Regions from separate parts of the Polaromonas vacuolata genome, predicted to be linked through region 3. Evidence: predicted binding sites of a transcription regulator. Region 3 holds the regulator's gene; each other region holds the start of a gene.
The links. Region 3 encodes sigma-54, which starts transcription at its own class of promoters, with help from an activator protein. Its sites were predicted from a motif close to TGGCANGNAANCTGCTTT; they were not measured.
Positions count from the first base shown of each region.

Region 1: the regulator sigma-54 is predicted to act here: its motif matches at 2,757-2,774, upstream of HC248_RS12955 (DUF1028 domain-containing protein).
Region 2: the regulator sigma-54 is predicted to act here: its motif matches at 3,500-3,517, upstream of HC248_RS09040 (ammonium transporter).

Region 1 covers NZ_CP051461.1:2,841,185-2,849,195, reverse strand. The annotation lists gene HC248_RS12970 (Bug family tripartite tricarboxylate transporter substrate binding protein) at 1-453, opposite strand, end outside; gene HC248_RS12965 (CDP-6-deoxy-delta-3,4-glucoseen reductase) at 696-1,736, opposite strand; gene HC248_RS12960 (NAD-dependent epimerase/dehydratase family protein) at 1,800-2,729, shown strand; gene HC248_RS12955 (DUF1028 domain-containing protein) at 2,938-3,663, shown strand; gene HC248_RS12950 (ABC transporter ATP-binding protein) at 3,660-4,652, shown strand; gene HC248_RS12945 (ABC transporter ATP-binding protein) at 4,649-5,752, shown strand; gene HC248_RS12940 (ABC transporter substrate-binding protein) at 5,828-7,372, shown strand; gene HC248_RS12935 (ABC transporter permease) at 7,396-8,011, shown strand, end outside.
Region 2 covers NZ_CP051461.1:1,981,299-1,989,309, forward strand. The annotation lists gene HC248_RS09025 (ABC transporter ATP-binding protein) at 1-70, shown strand, start outside; gene HC248_RS09030 (ABC transporter ATP-binding protein) at 57-764, shown strand; gene HC248_RS09035 (ABC transporter substrate-binding protein) at 826-2,010, shown strand; gene HC248_RS09040 (ammonium transporter) at 2,226-3,428, opposite strand; gene HC248_RS09045 (Bug family tripartite tricarboxylate transporter substrate binding protein) at 3,693-4,679, opposite strand; gene HC248_RS09050 (SDR family oxidoreductase) at 4,867-5,640, shown strand; gene HC248_RS09055 (hydroxymethylglutaryl-CoA lyase) at 5,683-6,639, opposite strand; gene HC248_RS09060 (glutaredoxin family protein) at 6,819-7,217, shown strand; gene HC248_RS09065 (hypothetical protein) at 7,307-7,495, shown strand; gene HC248_RS09070 (pseudouridine synthase) at 7,564-8,011, shown strand, end outside.
Region 3 covers NZ_CP051461.1:3,520,078-3,528,088, reverse strand. The annotation lists gene HC248_RS16075 (THUMP domain-containing class I SAM-dependent RNA methyltransferase) at 1-982, opposite strand, end outside; gene HC248_RS16070 (RNA polymerase factor sigma-54) at 993-2,564, opposite strand; gene lptB (LPS export ABC transporter ATP-binding protein) at 2,576-3,379, opposite strand; gene lptA (lipopolysaccharide transport periplasmic protein LptA) at 3,387-4,001, opposite strand; gene HC248_RS16055 (thiol:disulfide interchange protein DsbA/DsbL) at 4,237-4,890, opposite strand; gene HC248_RS16050 (SPOR domain-containing protein) at 5,002-5,682, opposite strand; gene argS (arginine--tRNA ligase) at 5,773-7,446, opposite strand; glycine riboswitch at 7,735-7,826, shown strand.

The DNA.
Region 1 (8,011 bases), 680 kb from region 3:
ATTGAGTTTGGCTGGGTTGGCTTTTGCATATTTAATCAAGTCCGCTACGCTGTTGATATTTAGCCGCTTGGCGGTTTCGGCATTCATCACCAACACGTTTGGCACACGCAGCATTTGCGTGATGGGTGCGAAATCCGTCGCTGCATTAAACGGCATTTTGCTGTAGAGCCAAGGGTTGATCGCATTGGTTGCAACGGCTGCAATTCCAATCGTCATACCATCGGGCGCAGCCTTGGCCAGCATGTCCAAACCGATGTTGCCGCCGGCACCCGGCTTGTTTTCAATGATCACCGTGCCCAAGGTATTTCTTACCCCTTCAGCCATCATGCGTGCCGTCACGTCTATCGGACCACCGGGTGCGTAAGGCACTATCAAGCGTATGACTTTTGATTGCGCCAGTACGCTGCTAACGGGTGCAAGAAAAAGAGCCATGGCGCAAGCCAGGCCCGCCATTAACACTCTTTTAGAAGAGCTAGCCCTGTCACTTTGGTATTTGATTTTCATACCAAGATTGTCACACCCCAGCTTGATGCTGAGGGTTGCATTAAGCGCTGCACTGCTTTGCACTGAACAATCAACAAAGAGCGGTTAAAAAAAGCAAATTTAAAAGCGCTAATTGCTAGCCGCGCTAAAAGCGGATGGCTGATTGATCAAAGCTCAGTGCGCAGCGTCATCACCGATTAAGCCAACGCGTGTTAAGTCAGCGCAGCAGCTTTTTCTTTTTCCGTGATGAAAGAGTCAGCGAAAAATTCGTCTTCAGGCAAGCCTGCAGCAATGTAGGCAGCTTGCGCTGAGTCCACCACTATGGGCGCGCCGCAGGCATAAACCTGATGACCCGAAAAGTCGCTAATGTCTTGCAAAACCGCTTGGTGAACAAAGCCGGTACGGCCAGTCCATGCGTCTTCAGGCAGCGCGTCTGACACCACGGGGAAATAGCTCAGGTTTGGCATTTCTGCGACTCTGGCTAACACCCATTCGTGCAGGTATAGGTCTTGTGGACGGCGACCGCCCCAGTACAACACCGTGGGGCGGGTAATGCCCTTGAACTGCATGTGCTCAATCATGGCTTTAATGGGCGCAAAGCCGGTGCCTGAGGCCAGCATCACCATCGGTTTTTCACTTTCTTCGCGCAGGTAAAAGCTGCCGTAAGGCCCTTCAATACGCAAGATGTCTTTTTCTTTCATGGTGGCAAACACCGGATCGGTAAATTTACCGCCTGGCGAATGGCGAACATGCAATTCAAGACCCGGGTTATCGGTTTGCTGGTGTGGTGCGTTGGCCATAGAGTAAGCGCGTCTGTCGCCGTCTCTGAGCAAGAATTCAACATACTGACCGGCGTGGTACTTAAACACATCGCTGGCTGGTAATTGCAGGCGCATCACCATCACATCGGGCGAAACTTTGTTTAACGCGTTAACCCGTACCGGCATTTTTTTGATCGGAAAAGCGCTTTCGTCGGTGACTTGGCGCGACTCCAACACCACGTCGGTTTGCGCGGTTGCGCAACAGGTCAGGATAAATCCAGCTTCTTCTTCTTCCGGCGAGAGGGCTTTGGCTTGGTGCGGCCCTAGCGTGACAGTGCCAGAAATTTTCTTGCATTTGCAAGACCCGCAAGCGCCGTCTTTGCAGCCATACGGCATGCCAATGCCTTGGCTGATGGCGGCTGCCAGCAGGGCTTCATCTGGGTTGACGGTAAAAGATCGCCCGCTGGGCAATACTGTGATGTTAAAACTCATAGTGGTTATCCTTAAGACATCTGGTTTTTTAATGTGGCCACTAAAGCGGCGCATCCCCCAATTTTGCCCTCAAACTCAAACCCTTTAGGCGCACTGCCTTCTCGCTTTCGCCGCCAACGCGTTTTAATCATTGGCTGTGGTGACGTCGGCATGCGCGCTGCGCGTTTGCTACCGTCCCGGATTCGGGTGCTGGCGCTGACTTCTTCGGCCTCCCGGCTGGATGAGCTTCGCGCTCAGCAGATCACGCCATTGCTCGGTAACTTAGACGATAAAAGCACGCTGCGTCGGCTCTCAGCGTTAGCTACAAGAGTGCTGCATTTAGCGCCGCCGCCGAATCTTGACCCCTATGCCCGCACCGATCCCAGAACGCTAGATTTGCTACGCGCGCTGCGGCTGCGCAGTCTGCCGCAAAGCTTGGTCTACGGCTCAACCAGCGGCGTGTATGGCGACTGCGAGGGCCAGCACATCGATGAAACCCGCACCTTAGCGCCCCAGACTGGCCGCGCTTGGCGCCGTGTCGATGCGGAAGACCAATTACGTCTGTTCGGGCGCGGCACCGGCAGCAAGGTTCATATTTTGCGCATACCCGGTATTTATGCGCTCGATCGAGTGGGCGGCACGCCTGAGGCTAGGCTTCGCAAGGGCACGCCGGTGCTGCTGGCCGAGGACGATGTTTATACCAACCACATTCACGCCAACGATTTAGCGCGCGCCTGTTTAGCCGCGCTATGGCGCGGCAGGCCGCAGCGTGTGAGCAATGTCAGCGATGACACCGATCTCAAAATGGGCGACTACTTTGACTTGGCCGCGTCCCTCTACGGCCTGGCGCCGCCGCCGCGCTTAACGCGCACAGAGGCGCAACGTTTGTTACCGGCAATGCAATTGAGCTTTATGTCTGAATCGCGCCGTATGGACAACAGCCGGCTTAAAAAAGAATTGCGCTTGAAACTGAACTATCCCGACGTGGTTAGCGGCTTGCAGAAAAAAATCTAAAAACGTTTTTTTCTGCGTCGGCCACTTTGGCCTGAGTCTTGCATAAGTGCTGGCATGGTTTATATAAATACTTTGTCACCTAATGATTCAGAGGCTTTTCTAAAGCGTATTTCAGGCTATGCTCTGATGCGACGCAGCCTTTTTCTATCAGGGTTTAGCCTAGCATGAGTGCTGGATTTACCACTCTCATAGCGCATGAGAGGATGGCATGACCTGGTCCATAGTTGCACGCGACACCAACGGAGATTTGGGTGTTGCCGTTGCCAGTCGCTTTTTTGCAGTCGGTGCACTTTGCCCATTTGGCCAAAGCCATGTGGGCGCGTTGGCCACCCAAGCACTGGTCAATCCCTTGCTCGCCGCGCCTTCACTTTCCGCTATGGCTGATGGACGCGATCCGGCTGAAATTTTGCGCACATTGTTAGCGCTGGACGCGGGCATTGCGCAGCGCCAAATTCACCTTGTCGATGCGCTAGGCCGAGGCGCTGCCCACACCGGTGCAGAGTGCGTGGACTGGTGCGGTCACAGTTTGCATAACGGTTTTTCAGTCGCTGGCAATATGCTCGCCGGGCCTGAAGTGATTGCCGCGACTGCCCAAAGTTATAAACACAATAATGCGCTGCCATTTGCCTTGCGTTTGATTCTGGCTATGCAAGCCGGTCAAACCGCTGGCGGCGATAAGCGCGGCAAGCAAGCTGCGGCCTTACTGATTTACTCGGGTCAAGACTATCCCGCGCTAGACATTCGTATTGACGACCATACAGAACCACTGGATGAATTGCTCCGCCTTTACCGCGTGAGTTTGGAGCGTTACTTGCCTTTTTCACAATGTCTCGCGACGCGCGAAAACCCCAGCGGCATCATCGATCGTACAGAAATTGATGCCCACATAGCGCGCTTTCACGCCGCCCAAAAATCCCCGGAGCCACAAGCATGAGCGCATTGTTAGAAGTAAAAAACCTAAGCACGTGTTTCAAAGTTGAAGGCGGTGAATTCACCGCTGTTGATCGCGTTAGTTTTTCCGTTCAAGCCGGCCGCACACTGGGCATTGTGGGTGAGTCCGGTTGCGGTAAAAGCGTCACCTCGCTGTCCATCATGGGCTTGCTGCCCAAAGGCCAAGGCCGTATTGCCAGCGGCAGTATTGTTTTTGATGGCGCTGATCTGACGCAGTTGTCTGCGCCTGAGATGCGGGCTTTGCGCGGCAACCGTATTGCAATGATTTTTCAAGAGCCCATGACCTCATTGAATCCGGCCTTCACGATTGGCGATCAATTGACAGAGGCGATTCGTTGCCACCGCGATTTAAATCCAGCCCAAGCCAGAGACCACGCGATAGAAATGCTGCGCCGTGTGCGTATACCCGCACCAGAGCGGCGCATAGACGAGTATCCGCACAAACTCTCAGGCGGCATGCGCCAGCGCGTCATGATTGCCATGGCTTTGTGCTGCGAGCCAGCCCTGTTGATTGCCGACGAGCCGACCACCGCATTGGATGTGACTATCCAAGCCCAAGTGCTGGAATTAATGCGCAGCCTGCGTGAAGAAACCGGCACCGCCATCATGCTGATCACGCACGACTTAGGCGTGATCGCTGAGCTGGCTGACGATGTGCTGGTGATGTATAGCGGCCGGATTGTCGAGCGCGCCAGTGTTAAAGATTTGTTTGAAAATCCCCAGCACCCCTACACCATTGGCTTGCTGGGATCGATTCCTAAACTGCATTTAGAACAAGACCGGCTTGCGGCCATCGAAGGCCAAGTACCCACGCCCATGAGTGGTTTACAAGGCTGCCGGTTTGCGCCGCGCTGCCCGTTCGCACAAGATAAATGCCATGCCGAGCCACCCCCGCTAACCGACTTGGGCGATGGTCACCAAGCGGCTTGCTGGATGGCGCCTCTTGATTTTTCTAGCGAGACAGTTGCATGAACGACGCGAAGAAAAATAGCAGCACGCCTTTGCTGCGAGTGGAAAAATTAGTCAAACATTTCCCGGTTCAAAAAAGCCTTTTTAGCCGTGATAAAGCCGTGGTGCATGCGGTCGATGGTTTGAGTTTTGAGTTGCGTGCTGGCCAGACTATGGCCTTGGTCGGCGAATCGGGTTGCGGAAAATCGACCGCTGGCCGTTTGGTGCTGCGCTTGCTAGAGCCTACTTCCGGCAAAGTTTGGTTTGAGGGCCAAGACTTGATGACGTTAAAACCCGCGGCCATGCGTGAGCGCCGGCGTGAGTTGCAGATGATTTTTCAAGACCCTTATTCGTCACTCAATCCGCGCATGACGGTAGAGCAAACGCTGATCGAGCCTTTGCAATTACACGGCTTAGCGCGTGGTCGGCAAAAAGCGCGGGCGATTGAATTACTCGATTTGGTCGGCCTGCCCGCGCAGTATTTGCAGCGCTATCCGCATGAGTTTTCGGGCGGTCAGCGTCAGCGTATAGGGATTGCCAGAGCGCTAGCGGTTGAGCCGCGTTTGATTGTGTGTGATGAGCCAGTGTCGGCACTCGACGTGTCGATACAAGCTCAGGTCGTGAACCTGATGCAAGACCTGCAAAAACAACTCGGGCTGGCCTATGTGTTTATCGCCCACGACTTGGCGGTGGTCAAACACATTGCTTCGCATGTGGCGGTGATGTATCTCGGCCAGATGGTGGAATACGCGGATAAGAAAAGTTTGTTTGATCAGCCGCGTCACCCCTACACCCAAGCCTTGCTCAGTGCGATACCGCTGCCAGAGCCCGGCTTGGTGCGCCAGCGTGTGCTACTGCAGGGCGATGTGCCGAATCCGGTTTCGCCGCCTAGCGGCTGCCGCTTTCACACGCGTTGCCCGCACGCCAAAGCGCGCTGTGCCGAAGAAGTGCCAGAGCTTTTATCTGACGGCGGTCACAGCGTCGCGTGCCATTTTTGGCGCGAGATTGCAGCCAGTGCACCGCCTGCTGAAATGCATATTCCCACCCCGAATCGGCGTTTGCAAATTTTGCAAGCGGCTTTTTCTAACAGCGCTGCCAAACAAGTATTGCCCGCAGCGATTTGATTTTCATCTTTTTTCAAACGCCAATTCTTCTTCATTTTTTTGTTTAATTCTTCTGTAACCTAACTTTGAGACAGCATGAAAAATACCAAACTGCCATCCGCCAAATCCGCTTTTAAACGTCACCTACCCGCCGCTCTTGCGATTGCTCTGAGCACGCTGGCTTTTGGTGTTCAATCACAGACTTTACGCATCGGTTTGGCGGAAGATCCGGATGTGCTTGACCCCAGCATGGCGCGTACTTTTGTTGGCCGTATTGTGTTTGCTTCGCTGTGCGACAAGCTGGTTGATATTGATGAAAAACTCGGCATAGTGCCGCAGTTAGCGCTGTCTTGGGTTTGGTCGCCAGACAACAAAATCCTGATCATGAAACTACGCCCCGGCGTGACTTTTCATGACGGTGAAAAATTCGATGCAGCAGCGGTGAAGTTCAATATCGAACGGCATAAAACCCTGCCCGGCTCCAACCGCCGCGGCGAGTTGCTGCCGGTTAGCAGCGTCGATGTGCTCGATGATTTAACCGTGCGTTTGAATATGTCGCAGCCGTTCGCACCACTGCTGTCCGTGTTGGCCGACAGGGCTGGCATGATGGTGTCGCCCAAAGCCGCCAAAGAAAACCCTGGCAGCTTTGGCACCAAGCCGGTTTGCTCTGGCCCGTTTAAATTTAATGAGCGTGTAGCGCAAGACAAGATTGTGCTGGACCGCTTTCCTAATTACTGGAATAAAAGTGCGATTCACTTTGACAAAATAATTTTTCAACCCGTGGTTGACTCCACTGTGCGTTTGGCGAATTTACGCGCTGGCCAGTTAGATTTGATCGAACGCGTCGCGCCGTCAGACATTCCACAAATCAAAAACGACAAACGCCTGTCCGTCGCCCGCATCACTGAACTAGGCTACCAAGGGTTGACGATTAACACTGGCAAAAGCGAAGAAGCCAAGAAGAACGCCATGGGCCGCGACCCGCGCGTGCGCGAAGCTTTTGAGCTCTCGCTGGATCGGGCCGGCATCACCCAAGTGGCGATGGACGGCGAAGCCTCACCCGGCAACCAGTGGCTGGCACCCAACAATAGTTTTTATGCCAAGAGCGTACCAATTCCAAAACGCAATATCGCCCGCGCCAAGGCTTTGCTCAAGGAAGCCGGTGTGGTTAATCCGGTGGTGAATCTGATGACGCCGACTACTTCTGACGGCCAGCGTGTTGCCCAAGTGGTGCAGGCCATGGCCAAGGAAGCCGGCTTTGATGTGAAGATTCAATCGACAGAATTTGCCACCTCGCTTAACTTGGCTGACAAGGGCCAGTTCGATGTTTACATGCTCGCTTGGAGCGGCCGGGTTGATCCGGACGGCAACTTGTTTAGTTTTTACGGCTGCAACCAGCCGCTTAATTATTCGGGTTATTGCAAACCAGAAATTGATGCGTTGCTAAGCCAATCGCGCTCTGTGCGGGAGCCGGCTGAGCGCGCCAAGCTGTTCGAGAAAATAGCCATTCAAACCAACAAAGACCGGCCAGTGATTTATCTTTATCACCGCAATTGGCTTTGGGCTTACAACAATAAGTTGACCGGTGTGCGTGCTATTCCTGACGGCCTGATGCGCGTGCAGGGACTGGCTTTTAAATAAACTCAATTTTCTAGGCCTACGCCATGCTCAGTTATTTTCTAAGGCGCTTATCAGCGCTGATACCGACGGTGTTTTTGGTCACCATCATCATTTTTGGCTTGCAGCAATTGCTGCCGGGCAACCCAGCCATCATGCTGGCCGGTGAAGACCAGGACCCAACGGTGATTGCCTATTTGCAGAAAAAAATGCACTTGGATGAACCTTTGCCGGTGCGTTATGCCTATTGGATTGGCGGCGTATTCAAGGGCGATTTGGGTGAGTCGCTGCGGATACAAAAACCGGTGCTGGATTTAATCAAGGAGAAGCTTCCCGTCACCTTGCAACTCGCTGCGCTGTCTATGTTGATTGCGGTGTTAATTGGTATTCCAGCCGGCATTGTCTCGGCTGTGGCGAAAGATTCTGCTTGGGATTATTTGGCCAATGCGCTGGCGCTGTGGGGGCTTTCAACGCCCAACTTTTGGCTCGGTATTTTGATGATTTTGCTGTTCTCTGTCTCGCTCGGGTGGTTGCCTGCGTCGGGTTACGTCAGCCCGTTTGAAGACCTCAAAGCCAACCTAGCGGCCATGATCATGCCGGCCTTTGTGCTCGGCAATGCGATTGCCGCCGTGCTGATGCGCCATACCCGTAGCGCCATGTTGC
Region 2 (8,011 bases), 1.5 Mb from region 3:
ACCTGCAGAGATTCGCGCGAACCCAGCGGTGATCGATGCTTACTTAGGGAGCGACCATGCTGGCATTTGAGAATTTATCGCTACGCTACGGCAGTTTTTTGGCCTTAGACGGCGTGACAATGCATGTAAAAGAAGGCGAGTTGGTGGTTCTTTTAGGCGCAAACGGCGCCGGTAAAAGTTCGATTTTTTTAACCGCCAGTGGCATCCATAAAGCTGCCGGTGGCAGCATTCGCTATGGTGACAAAGAACTCGTAGGAATGCGTGCATCACAAATCGTTGAAGCCGGTGTGGTGCAGTGCCCTGAGGGACGCAAGTTGTTTCCCGGCATGTCGGTGCTGAAAAATTTAATGCTGGGCGCTTATGTTCACAGACGTGATCCAGCGCCGAGTAAACGCATGTTGGAAGAAGTGCTTGCACTGTTTCCGATTCTTGCGGAGAAAAAAGACGATCCAGCAGGCTCACTCAGCGGTGGTCAACAACAAATGGTGGCCATTGGCCGCGCCATGATGGGCCGGCCCAAAGTGCTGCTGCTCGATGAGCCGTCGCTAGGTTTGGCGCCACTGGTGATCAAGCAAATGTTTGAAGTCATACAAAAAATCAATCAGTCCGGTACGACCGTGATGCTTGCAGAGCAAAACGCATTTGCCGCACTCAAGATCGCTCACCGCGCCTATGTCATAGAAAGCGGACGCATCGTGATGGAGGGCGACCCAGAAAAGTTACTCGCCGATGACACGATACGCAAAGCCTACATAGGCACCTAAGCAACTTAGCAACTAAGCGACTAAGCACTTTTCTTTTTTTCACACCCAGGAGACAAAACCCATGAGAAAAAACCCATCAGCTTCAAAGCTGCCTTCACGCCTGCGTATGTCGGCGCTTATTCTGGCTTGTGCAACCCTCACAGCCGGCCCCGTATTAGCGCAAGAAATTGTCAAAATCGGCTACTCTGGTCCACTCTCAGGTGGTGCTGCTCAGTACGGTAAAAACGTGCTCGATGGCGCGCTGATGGCGATTAACGAAGTCAATGCGACGAATCCAGAAATCGCAGGCAAAAAAGTCAAGTTCGAGATGGTCTCACTAGACGATAAATATAGCCCGAGTGAAACCGCCATCAACGCCCAGCGTCTGGTGCAGCAGTACAAAACCGCAGCTATATTGGTACCGCATTCAGGCGGTATTTTCGCCTTGCAAACGACTAACGAAGCGCAAAAATACCTGCTGCTGGCGTATAGCAGCGTGCCGCAAATCACCAACCGCGGCAACAAACTGACGCTGCGAATTCCGCCAGAGTTCACCTCTTACATCAAGCCTTTTTCGGCATACTTGATGACACGCTACGGCAAGAAGATCGCTTTGATCGGTGCCGACCACGATTACGCCAAAGCTTGGGTTGCAGCCTTTAAACCCGCATGGGAAGCCGCTGGCGGCACGGTTGTGGCAGAAAACCCCATGTCTTACAACCGCGCGACCGACTTCTACAGCGGCGTGAGCAAAGCTTTAGCGGCCAAACCTGACGTGTTGTTTGTTGGCGGCGCTTCTGAGCCGACTGGCTTAGTCGTCAAACAAGCCCGCGAATTAGGTTTTAAAGGCGGCTTTTTCGTCATCGATCAAGCCAAGCTTGACGAAATGGCAAAAGTGACCGGTGGCTACGGCGCTCTTGAAGGTGCGATTGGCGTGCTGCCAGTGGTGGATGACCCAGCGCCTGAGATGAAAGACTTTGTTGTTCGCTTCCACAAGATTTACCCTAACCGTGATCCAGGCTCTGAAGTGGTCTGGAACTACACCGCCATCCACGCCACGTTGCAAGCTATGAAATTAGCTGGCACTACGACCGATGCAGTCGCCATTCGTGCCCAACTGCAAAACGGTTACAAAGCCTTGAGCTCTGCACAAAATCCTGGCGGTGTAACCGGCGTTGACGCACAAGGCGGAACCATCACGGTCACTCGTGGCGGCGCTGTTGAAAACGGCAAAGTTAAGGTCATAGAGACCCCGGCTGCTAAGTAAGCATCTTCATAGTCATTGAGATACCGGTTGTTTGCCGCTTGCGGCGCAACCGGTATTTTTTTGTCTGCTAACAGAAGGTCTCTCACCTTAACGAAGGCGTTGCAAACGCTCTTTTGGAAGCGCAATTTATAACAGTAGTAACGCCAAAAATATCGTCTGAATTTTTAGCGCCCTACTCATGTAAGACTACTCCGATTTATGCCGGCTAAATCACATCACCAATTCACATCCCGATCCGGCGTCGCGCTGATTCGGTGAATGGACAAATCTGCACCGTCGAACTCTTCTTCTTGCGTCATGCGTAAACCCATAGTGGCTTTAAGAATACCGTAGACTAAAAATCCTGAAAGCAAAGCCCAAGCCACACCCATCAAGCTGCCAATCACCTGCGCACCAAGGCTGACTCCTCCTAAACCGCCAAACGCTTTGCTGCCAAAAATACCAGCAGCAATACCGCCCCAAAGACCACATAAGCCGTGCAGCGGCCAGACGCCAAGCACATCATCAATCTTCCATTTGTTTTGAGTCAGTGTGAACATCACCACAAACACTGCGCCGGCTATACCGCCAACCACCAATGCGCCCAGCGGATGCATTAAGTCGGAACCGGCACAGACTGCAACTAGTCCAGCCAAAGGGCCGTTGTAGACAAAGCCGGGATCGTTCTTACCAAGAACTAACGCAACCAGTGTGCCGCCCACCATCGCCATGACGGAGTTAACAGCCACCAAGCCTGAAATTTTATCTATGGTTTGTGCGCTCATGACATTAAAGCCAAACCATCCAACCGTTAGCACCCAAGCGCCTAGCGCAAGAAAGGGAATGCTTGATGGTGGATGAGCCGAGACACCACCATCTTTGCGATAGCGGTTGTTTCGTGCACCAAGCAATATCACTGCCGGCAGCGCCAGCCAACCGCCGACAGCATGCACGACGATAGAGCCGGCAAAATCATGAAACTCAGCGCCGGTCAAAGACTTAATCCAAGCTTGGACACCAAAGTGTTGGTTCCAAACTATGCCTTCAAAGAAGGGGTAGACAAAGCCGACTATGACAGCCGTTGCTATGAGTTGTGGGTAGAACTTTGCCCGCTCCGCAATACCGCCCGAAATAATGGCGGGAATCGCGGCAGCAAAGGTCAGTAAAAAGAAGAACTTGACCAGCTCATAGCCATTTTTTGCGGCCAACTCTTCTGCACCCATGAAAAAATGCGTGCCATAAGCCACGCCATAACCGACTGCAAAATAAACCACGGTAGAGACTGAGAAGTCAGCCAGTATTTTCACCAAGGCGTTGACCTGATTCTTTTTTCTGACCGTCCCGAGTTCGAGAAAAGCAAAACCTGCGTGCATGGCGAGCACCATGATGGCGCCCAACAGAATGAACAAGACATCTGAGCCCTGTTTTAGTGCTTCCATAAATTCCTTTTCGAGCAATTACTTTAAATTTGGTGCGATATTGTGCAATTTATTTTAAATTGCACCAATTACAAGCAATTTTTGCGCCAGAAATGTGCTTTTGAATGCACTGAAAACACTCTTTTTTAAAAAAGCTTTTTTAGATTTTTGTAATCAGAGAAATATTTAGCTGGCGGACAACTGGGCAAAAAAAAAGCGAGCTTTTAACCCGCTTTTATACAAACTGACGCCGCTCGCTTCAGCACCAGTCTGACTTGAAGCAAGCTAATCGATTTTTGCGCCCGAGTCCTTCACCACTTTTGTCCACTTGGTGATTTCAGCTTTTTGATGTGCGGCAAGTTGCTCAGGCGTTGAGCCGATTGGCTCTAAGCCAAGGTCAAGCAAACGCTTGGCGACCGCTGGTGACTTAATGATTTTGCTGACCTCTAATTGCAGCTTATCAATAATTGGCTTGGGCGTATTAGCCGGTGCAAAAAGTGCAAACCAAGAAACCGCTTCAAAGCCGGGCAAACCAGACTCGGAAATGGTGGGAATGTCCGGTGCCGCTGGCGAACGCTGCAAGCTGGTCACACCCAGTGCGCGCAGTTTTCCCTCCCGAATGAGGGGCAAACTAGACGGCAAATTATCAAACATCATGGTCACCCGACCACCGAGCAAATCGGGAATAGCGGTCGCCCTGCCCTTGTAGGGAATGTGCGTCATATCAATGCCGGTCATGGTTTTAAACAACTCGCCAGAAATATGAATAGAGGTGCCAGTGCCCGATGAAGCGAAATTCATCTTGCCCTCTTTTTTGCCCAGCGCAATAAAGTCTTTGAGATTTTTAGCCGGTGAATCGTTGTTCACCACCAGTACATTTGGCGTTGAGGCCAGCAGAGTAATTGGGGTGAAGTCCTTGACCATGTCATACGGCATCGAAGCGTAAATAGCACCATTAATGGAGTGCGTGCCCACCGTGCCAACCACAATGTTGTAGCCATCAGGTGCTGACCTTGCCACATAGTCTGAGCCAATATTACCGCCGCCACCGGGCTTATTTTCAACGATCACACTCTGGCCCCAAGCAGTTGTCAAACGTTCGGCCAAAATGCGTGCCAGCGTATCAGGTGCGCCGCCGCTGCTAAAAGTAACAATGATGTGAATCGGCTTGGCAGGATAGGCTGACGCATTACTAGTTTGTGCGATTACGGATGCAGCAGCGCTAATAGCAAGCAGTGTCAAACCAGCACGAAAAATCAATTTTTTCAGCATCTTATCTTTCGGTAAACCTTCATTGTGAATAGCTTAGAGGCCTAAGGTAGAGAGGGTTTTCCAGTGTCTCTGACTCGACAAGTCATTGACAGTTAAGCCTCTAAATTAGAGGGCTAAATTTTTTAAACAACACCTGAACAAACGTCGCTGAAATGCGGCCATTCAGATTGATGAAAGTGTGCTGAAAATGAGTGTTAAAAAACTGTTTGACCTGACTGGCCAAGTCGCGCTGATAACCGGCGGCTCGCGCGGCTTAGGCCTGCAAATGGCGGAGGCCTTGGGCGAGATGGGTGCCAAGCTAGCCATCACAGCGCGTAAAGCAGATGAGTTGGAAGCGGCCAAAATTCATCTTGAGGCCATGGGCTATGAAGTTCAAACCTTGGTCTGCGACTTGTCTAAGTTCGACCAAATACCGGGCTTGGTAGACCAAGTGCTGGCACGCTACAAAAGCATTGATATTTTGGTTAATAACGCAGGTGCTACTTGGGGTGCAAAAGCTGAAGATTATCCCGATGCAGCGTGGCACAAAGTAATGGATTTAAATGTCAGCGCACCGTTTTTCTTATCCCGCGAAGTCGGCAAGCGCTGCATGATTCCGAATGGGCGTGGCAGCATTATCGTCACCGCTTCAGTCGCCGGTCTTAAAGGCACGCCACCAGGCATGCACACGATTGCCTACAACACCTCAAAAGCAGCGGCAATTAATTTTGCCCGCACACTGGCCTCGGAATGGGGCCATTACGGCATTCGCGTGAACGCAATTTGCCCGGGCTTTTTTCACAGCAAACTCGCCAGTGGCTTAATAGAAAAACTAGGCGCTGAACTGATTGACCGGTCTCCGCTGCGGCGTATTGGCGGCGACGAAGATCTAAAAGGCGCAGTGGTATTTCTGGCTTCAGATGCCTCTAGGCATATCACGGGTCAAGCTTTGGTGGTTGACGGTGGAGCGAGCATTATTTAATCAGCTTAAGAACACGCCTTTGCAGGCGGTGGAAAAACTTTTCTAAATCCTGCCCTGCGCCCTAGCGCGGGTCTGCTCAAAATCAGCCGGCGTTTCATAGCGTCGGTCTGATTTACCCGCTTTGAGCACATAGCCTGGAACGCCATGGCCAACCAAACCTGGCATTTGCGCGGCGCACGCTAGCAATGCATCGAGGTCAACGCCACTGCTGTAGCCCATGCTCTCAAGCATATGGGTCAAGTCTTCGGTGCAAATATTCCCTGTCGCGCCCGGCGCATAAGGGCAGCCACCAAGTCCGCCAAGAGACGCATCAAAATGATCAATTCCAGCCGCTAAACCGGGCAATACATTGGCCAATCCCATGCCGCGCGTATTGTGAAAATGCAGCGTGATTTCAACCCCATGCCAGCGCTCGACCAAGCCTTGGCAGATGCGTTCTACCTGCGCTGGATTGGCCATGCCAGTGGTGTCGCATAGCGTGATTCTGCCTACGCCCTGCTCTTTAACAAACCAGTCGCCCAAAGCCAAAACCTCGGCCACCGGCACATCGCCTTCCATGGGGCAACCGAAGGCAGTGGATATCGACAAATTAATCGCACTTTGACCTTCGGCAAGACGGCAGATATCAGCGAGCACGCGGCGCGACTGCTGGCGCGTCATGCGGGTATTGCACAGATTGTGCGTCTCGCTGGCTGACATAACCAGATTGAGTTCATCAGCCTTGCATTCGAGTGCGCGTTCAGCGCCACGCATATTCGGCACCAGTGCAGCGTAACAAACGCCGGGTAAGCGCTCGATTTGGCAGAGCACCATTTCGGCATCGCGCAGCGCAGGTATAGCCTTAGGAGAAGTAAAAGATGTGACCTCGATTTTGTGCAGGCCGGTGCGTGATAAGGCGTTGATCATGCGCACTTTGTCTTCGGTTGCGACAAATTGACTTTCAATCTGCAGGCCGTCACGCATGGCCACGTCGTGAACATAAATTCGTCTTGGCGTCATCAGCTAATCTTTCATTGAGGGGTCGAAAACAGAACCGTATTTTTGACATTACCTTAGCACTTTCTACAGCAAACGCGGAACACATCTAGACCAATAAGCGCTGAGTCAGGCATTAAAATGCAAGGTTAAGCTAAGTACTTAGCGCCGAGCAGACGTCAACAACAGCCAAGGTATATCGAATGAAATTTTTAATCCGTCTGTTTTTTAAAACAGTGCGAACCGTGATGGGACCGCTATTACTAATTTGGGAAATCATCAAACGCCCAAAGCCGATGCACAGACAAGCCGCACTGCAAGCCAAGGTCGACAACGAATGCCGTGATCTTGCGCTGTTTCAATTCAAGACTTGCCCGTTTTGCATGAAGATCAGGCAAGAAATGCACCGCTTGTCTTTACCGATTGAGCGCCGTGATGCGCAGCACGATGCAGCGAATCGAACCGCATTAATAGCCGGCGCTGGCTCAGCCAAAGTACCCTGCTTAAAAATTACCAACGCCAAGGGCAAGGTCGAGTGGTTAACAGACTCAAAAGCCATCATCAGTTATTTACGCGGTCGATTTGAAAACGCTGGAATTTAAATAATTTTAAAACGCAATAGTTTGTGTCTACGCCTAGATATCGCCTAATTTGTGCATAAATAAAAACCTCAATTGAAAGGATTTTTATCATGTCTGACATCGCAAATATTCAAACTGAAAATGTTGCCTACGTGGCACCGCAAAAAAACCCAGCCGTCAGTTTTGGCGGCGATCGCGATGGCTCTAAGGCCGGTGCACCAGAGATGGCGCCGCCACAACCACCGCCGGTCTCCAAGCCAACCGCGACTATTGGCAACAACATCAACACCACCGCATAAGCCAGGCGTGCATTGCGTCTCAAGAGCGATGGGCTTGAGACCTAGCAGCAGTGCTATGCTGCGCAACCATGATTATTCACAATCCACCGCGTCTTATTTGCTTTAACAAGCCTTATGGCGTGCTGAGCCAATTCACACCTGAAGGGCGCTGGCAAGGTTTGGCGGATTTCATTCGTATTCCAGAAGTTTATGTAGCCGGCCGGTTAGACGCCGACAGCGAAGGACTGCTGCTGCTCACCAACGATGGAAAGCTACAAGCGCGCATCAGTGACCCGCGCTTTAAAATGGAAAAAACCTATTGGGTGCAAGTTGAAGGCATTCCCGACGAGAGCGCTTTGTCGGCTTTGCGAGAAGGTGTGATGCTCAAAGACGGCATGACACTACCAGCATCTGCACAAGCTATAGATACGCCGCCAGTGTGGCTGCGTGAGCCGCCGGTTAGGATTCGCCAAGCTATACCCACAGCCTGGATTTCACTGGGTATTCGCGAAGGCCGTAATCGCCAAGTGCGGCGCA
Region 3 (8,011 bases):
TGCCTTGCAGCGCGGGTATGCCAGCTACGCCGGCGACGTCGATACGTTCACCATAGGGTGGATTAACCAGCATCACGCCGGAGGCGACTGGCGGCATACGCTGGAGTGCGTCGCCACCTCTGAACTGAACTGCGCCAGCAACACCGGCGCGCTCTGCGTTGCGCTCAGAAAAGTCGACCATACGAAACGACACATCACTGCCAAAGACTTCTGCCGTGGGCTCGGTAATAGCTGCTTCGGCTTGGTCTAGCAAGCCGTCCCAGACGTGGGCTTGAAACGGTAAATACTTTTGAAAAGCAAAGCGACGGTTAATGCCGGGCGCGATGTTGCAGGCAATTTGCGCCGCTTCGATGGCAATCGTGCCGGAGCCGCAGCAGGGGTCATAAAGTGCTACGCCTTGCTTGCACAATTCATCCCAGCCGCTGGCGGCGATCATGGCGGCGGCCAAGGTTTCTTTCAGTGGTGCATCGCCTTTGTCTTCGCGCCAGCCGCGTTTAAACAGTGGCTCGCCTGAACTGTCGATATAAATCGTCACGGTTTCTGTGGTCAGGTGGACGTAGACGCGCACATCTGGCCAGCGCGTGTCGACATCGGGACGGACATCGAACTTGTCGCGAAAACGGTCGGCAATCGCGTCTTTGATTTTTAGCGCGGCAAAGTTCAAGCTGGTCAGCGGGCTGTGCTGGGCGGTGATCTCAACCTTAAAGGTTTGCTTGGGCGTGAACCAAATTTCCCACGCCACTTCGGCGGCGGCGTTGTAGAGGTCTTGCTCGCTGCGGTATTGGCGGTGTTGCAACTCGATCAACACGCGCTGGGCTAGGCGGCTGTGCAGATTCAGCAGCATGGCATCGCGCCACGAGGCTTGCAGCTGTACGCCGGCGCGCCAGGCTTTGCCGTCTATGCCGGTGACGCGTTTGATCTCGGTGGCCAGCAAGGTTTCGACGCCGGCGGCGCAGGGTAGGAATAGTTGAAGTTGGTTCATAGTTCTAGATTCAGGTGAGGGCTTTGCGCAGGCTTGCCGGCGCTATGCGCAGGGCTTCCCGGTACTTGGCGACGGTGCGGCGTGCACATTCAATGCCTTGCTCTTTGAGCATTTCGGATATCTGATTGTCGCTCAGTGGTTTTTTTAAACTCTCTGAGCTCACAAACTGCTTAATCAGCGCGCGCACTGCGGTGCTAGATGCGTTGCCGCCGGTTTCTGTGCCCAGCGCTGAGCCGAAGAAATACTTCAGCTCAAAAGTGCCAAACGGCGTGCTCATGTATTTGGCGGTGGTCACGCGTGAGATGGTCGATTCATGCAGACCGAGCTCGTCTGCGATCTCGCGCAGCACCAGCGGCCGCATGGCTAACTCACCGTGGGTGAAGAAGTTTTTCTGGCGCTCGACGATGGCGGTGCTGACTCGCAAAATGGTGTCAAAGCGCTGCTGTATGTTTTTGATAAACCAGCGCGCTTCTTGCAAGCGCTGGGTGAGTGCCGGGCCGCCTTGGCCTTTGTGTTGCTTCAGGGCGTTGGCGTAGATGTCGTGCACGCGTAGACGCGGCATTACGTCGCTGTTAAGCGCGACCTTAAACCCTTTGGCGACTTTGGTGACCAGCACATCGGGCACGATTAGGTTGCGCTCAACATTGATAAAGCGCCGGCCCGGTTTGGGGTCAAGTCTGGCGATGAGAGCAATCGCTGCGCGTATGACGGCGTCAGGAAATCCGCACAGATGAACTAAGCGCTTGATGTCGCGCTTGGCCAGTAACTCCATGGGTTGGCGACAAATAGCCTTGGCCGCACTCACCGCTTGGCTGCTTTCACATTCGAGCAGTTGCAGGCTTAGGCATTCGGCCAAGTGGCGTGCGCCTACGCCGGCGGGCTCCATGTGTTGCAGCAGCTTGAGGGCAATTGTGAAGTGCTGTTCTAGATCTTCACGGTCTTCGAGCTGCTCGGGTTCAGCGCCGGCTAGACCTGCGGCGAGCGAGCTTAGGCTGTCTTCCAAATAGCCATCGTCGTTGAGTGATTCGATTAAAAAGTACAGCGCGGCGCGGTCTTCTTCAGACAAGCGCAGGCTAAGCGCTTGGCGGTGCAGATGGTCTTGCAGCGACTCATGGCTGCGGGCCAAATCAGAGGCATCGGCGTCGCTGTCATCGCCATTGTTTTTACGTGGCTGAGCGTCGCCGCCCCATTCGCCGTCGTCTGCTGAGGTCTCTACTGTGCCGTCGCCGTCCCAGCTTTCTTCGAGCTTGGCTTCAGAGCTGATCTCGGGCGTGCTGTCGTTGTCGTTTGAGTTTTCGCTAGTGCTTTGACTGCTGCTGGTCGAGTCGTGGGAGGGCGTGAATTCGGCGACGGATTCAAATTCTTGAGCCTCTTGACTGACCGGCGAGTCAACTTGGTCTAGGCCGAAGTCCTCGCGCGCTGCGCTGTCTTCGGATTGCTCTAGAAAAGGGTTTTCGTCCAGCATTTGTTCGACTTCTTGGCTGAGCTCTAAGGTCGAGAGTTGCAGCAGGCGAATCGATTGCTGCAACTGGGGCGTGAGCGCCAGATGCTGCGAGACGCGCAGTGACAAGCCTTGTTTCATCTGCGCTGTGCCTACATTCGGAAATGTTCGCCCAGATAGACCCGGCGCACATCTGCGTTGTTGACGATTTCTGTTGGCGTGCCGTTGGCCAGAACTTGGCCGTCGCTGATGATGTAGGCGTGGTCGCAAATGCCCAGTGTCTCGCGCACGTTGTGGTCGGTGATCAAAACACCTATGCCGCGGGCTTTTAAAAAGCCGATGATGCGTTGAATTTCGATCACGGCAATCGGATCAATGCCAGCAAACGGCTCGTCAAGCAAGATAAAGCGCGGCTGGGTGGCTAGTGCGCGGGCGATTTCGACGCGGCGGCGCTCACCACCGGACAGCGCTAGCGCTGGCGAGTCGCGCAGATGGGAGACGCGCAAGTCTTCTAGCAAGGTGTCTAAGCGCTGATCAATGGCCGTTTTGCTGAGTGGTTTGCCGGCAGCATCGTATTGCAGTTCCAACACTGCGCGCACATTTTCTTGTACTGTAAGTTTGCGAAAGATAGAGGCTTCCTGCGGCAGATAGCTCAGGCCCAGACTGGCACGCCGGTGTATGGGCATGTTTTCTATCGGCTGGCCGTCAATGCTGATGTTGCCGGCATCGGCGCGCACCAAACCCACAATCATGTAGAAAGAAGTGGTTTTGCCAGCCCCGTTAGGGCCTAGTAAACCCACGACTTCGCCATTTTTGACGGCTAGCGAAATGTCTTTAACTACCTTGCGGCTGCCGTAGGCTTTTTGTAGACCGTTGGCTATTAACTGGCTGGTGCCTGGTACGGCGTTGCTGGCGCTCGATGCGTTGAGTGGTGAGGTGGTGTTACCCGATTGCATGCGTTTCTTAGTTTTTGTCCGCGCCCAAGCGCAGGCTAGGGCGTAGCACCGGGCCGGGGGTAGTTGTTGGCGCTACTTTGGGCGGCGCTGCTGCTGTGCGTGGTGAGAGCAGGGCGCGTACCCGGCCAGTGGGGTTGGCGGCAGTGCTGTTTTTCGCGCCGCCGTCTACTGTGAAGACATCGGTGTTGTTGTTGTAGGTAATTAAGGCACCGCTTGTCTCATCGACTAAGGTAGTACCGTTGTAGCGGCGCAGTTCAGCGCGGCGGGTGAATTTGACAATGTCGGCTTGACTGTCGTACTCGATTAATTCGCCTTCGCCTTCAATGTACTCGTCAACTCCTTCGCGCTTTTTGCGGTAGAAGGCTCGCTTGCCTGCGGGCGCGATGACGGTGGCAAATTGATAGCCTTGGGGGTCTTGGCGCACATCGACGCGCTCACCACGAATAATGGTGGTGCCCTTGGTGATCACCACATTGCCAGTGAAAACGCTGGTTTGCTTGAGGTCGTCGTAGCGCAGTGCGTCCGCCTCAGCATTCATGGGCATATCGCGGTCGGCTTTTGGCGCACTTTGGGCGTAAGCTGCTGTCGCGGAAAGGGCTGTCACGGTTGCCAGGACAGCCATCAGGGCGTGGAGTTTTTTCATAAGGGGCACGAATCTTGCTGCATAGATTGTTTATTGTAGCCATGCGTTTGAACGCTCAGCTTTTGCAATGTATCTGATTGCCACAGCGTCAAAGTGAGCGTAACAAAATAAGAAGAACACAAAAAAAGCCCGCTGCAAAAATTGCGGCGGGCTTTGGGCGCTGGCGCGCTTTCAAACCAATGCGTAACCGGGTGAAAGCGACGCTATAGGCTGCTTAGGCTTTGATCTGCAAGCCAACCAAATAATCGACCACCGTCAGAGCGCGTTCCATAGACTGGGCTTGCGAGCCCGAGGTGTAATACTTTCCTGCAATGCCTAAAGCCGGCACGCCATCGACCTTGTAGGCGTCTTGCAATTGCACCGCCTTGCGCACCTTGGTCACCACTGGGAATGACTCGTAGGCTTGCATGAACTTGGCCTTGTCAACGCCTTGCTTGGCGATCCAGTTGGCGATTTGCTCGGCGTTGTTCAGGGTTTGTTTTTCAACGTGAATTGCATAAAAAACCTTGGCGTGCAAGTCGCCTAAACGGTTCATGCCTTCGAGCACGTAGTAAAGCCGCTGCTGAGGCTCAAAATCGGGCCGGAAGGCAATCGGAGCGCGTCTAAAGCTCACGTTTTTGGACATCTTGGCTAGCCATGCCGTGAGTTGCGGCTCAAAAGCGTTGCAGTGCGGGCAGCTGTACCAGAAGAACTCGACTACTTCGACTTTGCCGGCGGGTGCTTCGGTTGGTGCTGGCCTGTCCAGCAGCAGGTAATCACTGCCTTCTTTTGGCGCTTTGGCTTGGGCTTGTGCAAGGTTTGGCAATAACAGGCCGCTGCTTGCTGCGGTGGCGGCTACGGCTGATAGTGAGAATTCACGTCTTTGCATGGATATCGTCTTTCTTGGCTTAGGCCGAATAAATAGAGGAATGAAAAAATTCTGGCGCGGCAGGCTTGCCCCAACACAGTGTTTGACGGCTTAACGACAGAAAGTTCAGGTTTATCGCTGGATCCTTACCAAAGCGGTTTCTACCGAGCTTGCATCCAGCTTCTCTTTAATTTTGTCGGCCTCGGCTTTTTTGTCAAATGGCCCCAGTCGAACACGGTAAATCATGCTGCCCGATTGCTCGCGTTCGCTGACTTTGGCCTGAAAACCCAGCAAAGAAAGCTTGGCGCGTTGCTGCTCGGCGTCCTGAGGTGTGCGAAAAGCGCCGGCTTGAATGAAGTAGTTAAACGGATCGGTACTAGGCGCCGCAGCTGCTACTGGCTTTGTGCTGATTTTGTCCATCGGTTTTGCCGCCGCTTTGGCTTTGGCCAAGTCGCCCAGTGGATCGGAAGAAGGGGCTTTGCCTTCGTCGACGGTATTGGGTGGCGCAGCGGTTAAAGCAGGTGGTTGCATAGCGGGTGCTGTGCTGTCTTGATTAAGTGTGCCGGACGCGCTGGCGGCGCTTCTGGCGGGGTTTTTGCCGGCCAATGCTGCGTTCGGGTCCCAATCCTTGTTTTTCTTGGCTTCAGCAGCGTCGTTCTCGGCGCCGTGTGACTGGCCTTTGGTGAGAAAGGGAATCGGTACTTTGGTGACATACACCGCGACTGCCAGCGCCGCGCCCAAGCCTAGCAATACGCCAAGCACCAAGCCCAGTATGGTTCCGCCGGCCTGAGGCTTGCGTGTTGGTTTGTTCATAAGCTTGAAAATCTCCCGTTTGTCATGGCCTGCATTTTTAGCGGCATGTGTTGCTGTTTGTTTAGGCGGTCTTGAATTGCTGAAATGGCTTTACATCTTGCGCGGTGCGCTAACGCCCAGCACTTCCAGACCATTGTGCAATACCTGCGCAGTCGCCGCTACCAGCGCTAAGCGGGCGAGTTTGACGGCTTGGTCGTCGACCAAAATCCGCTCAGCGTCATAGTAGCTGTGGTAGCAGGCGGCGAGTTCGCGCAGGTAAAACGCCACATCGTGGGGCGCAAAGCCGCTGGCCGCGTTGGTCAGCATATCGGGATATTTGGCCAGCAGCAGCATCAAGGCTTGGGCTTGCGGGCTGGTCAGTGGCGCGAGGTCTACGCTATCGAGTGTGGCGAGCTCGCCACCCCAAGCTGCGAGCACCGAGCAGATTCGCGCATGTGCATATTGAACGTAATAGACCGGGTTTTCATTGTTCTTGGCCAGCGCCAAGTCGATGTCGAAAATGTATTCGGTGTCGGGTTTGCGGCTGAGCAGGAAAAAGCGCACGGCGTCTGCGCTAGTCCACTCAATCAAATCACGCAGCGTCACATAACTGCCGGCGCGCTTGGAGATTTTTACTTCCACGCCGTTGCGCATGACTCGCACCATGGTGTGCAAAACGTAGTCGGGGTAGCCCAGCGGCACGCCGGCGTCGGCTGCCTGCAGGCCAGCTCTGACGCGGGCAATCGTGCCGTGGTGGTCCATGCCTTGGATGTTGATGGCGCGGCTAAAGCCGCGTTCCCACTTGGCCAAGTGGTAGGCCACATCGGGCACGAAGTAGGTGTAGCTGCCGTCGCCTTTGCGCATCACGCGGTCTTTGTCGTCGCCGTAGTCGGTGGACTTTAGCCACAGCGCGCCGTCGAGCTCGTAAGTTTTGCCGGCTTCTTTGAGCCGCTCAACCGTGGACTCGACCCGGCCCGAGCTGTATAGGCTGGACTCTAAGTAGTAGTTATCAAAGCGTACCGAAAAAGCTTGCAAGTCTAGGTCTTGCTCGCGGCGCAGATAGGCAACCGCGAATTGGCGAATCGCATCCAAGTCTTCAATATCGCCCGTGGCCGTGACTTCGCGGTCGTCTGATCGCACGGTTTTAAGCGCGACGAAATCGGCCGCGATCTCGGCAATATAGTCGCCGTTGTAGGCGTTTTCTAACCACAGCGGATCGCCCGGGTTGATGCCCTTGGCTCTGGCTTGGGTGCTGGTGGCCAAGGTGTGAATTTGAACGCCGGCATCGTTGTAGTAAAACTCGCGAAACACGTCTACGCCCTGAGTGGCAAAGAGTTTGCAGATCGCATCACCCAAGGCGGCTTGCCGGCCATGGCCTACATGCAGCGGGCCAGTTGGGTTGGCTGAGACAAATTCGACCAGCGTGCGCTCGCCGGTCAGTGGCTTGACGCCGTAGACGCTACCGGCTTTTAGTATGTCGCGCACGGTTTCTTGTTTCGCTTCGGGTTTGAGGCGGATGTTGATAAAGCCTGGGCCGGCAATTTCAATCGCCTCTACCCAGCGGTCAAAGACTGGATTGGCCAGCAGCAGCAGGCGCAGGCTGTCGGCGACTTGGCGCGGGTTGAGCTTGAGGCTTTTGGCCAGTTGCATGGCCGCGGTGCAGGCAAAGTCGCCATGGGCGGCTACCTTGGGAGATTCAAAGGCGGCTTTTGCGCCGGCGCCAGGAGAGAGCTGTTCAAGGCTTGCAGCCAAGGCTGCCAGAAGGTCGTTTTTTATCAGAAGCATGGTTTGATTTTACGGTCAAGCCAATGTGGCAATTTGGTACTGCCGTACAAATCTGAGGGAATGCGTTTCGGACTGCTTTTTCTTGCCTTTTTTGGCTTAATTTTTAATCTCAGTCAGTGGTGTCCGTCAATGACGCTAAAGCGAGGCGTTTGTAGAAACAAGCTACAAATCATAAACCGCAAGCCAAAACTCAAACCTACTGGCTGGAGTGGTGTCGATTTATTTTGCGCGGGCTTGATTGTTCGGCAAGTCTTAGAGATTAAAAGCTGCACGCCTGTGTCACAATCCAAACTTCACCCAAGAGAGCGTTTGCATCCGTTGCAAGCCGCCGAAGGCGCAATCTCCCATGATCGCTCAGGCCCATGTATTGGATGGATAAACGCCGAATCTGGAGAGAGCTGCCGCGCAACGCGGACGCCACCGAAGGAGCAAAACCCAGACGCACGCTGTGCCCGGGGTTGAATCTCTCAGGTACCAAGGACAGTGGGAGCGGCACCGCCTTAGTTGCGCGTGCGCGTCCCATGAAAAATCCCTTTTTTTCATAGTTTGCTGCGCGCCTTAAACG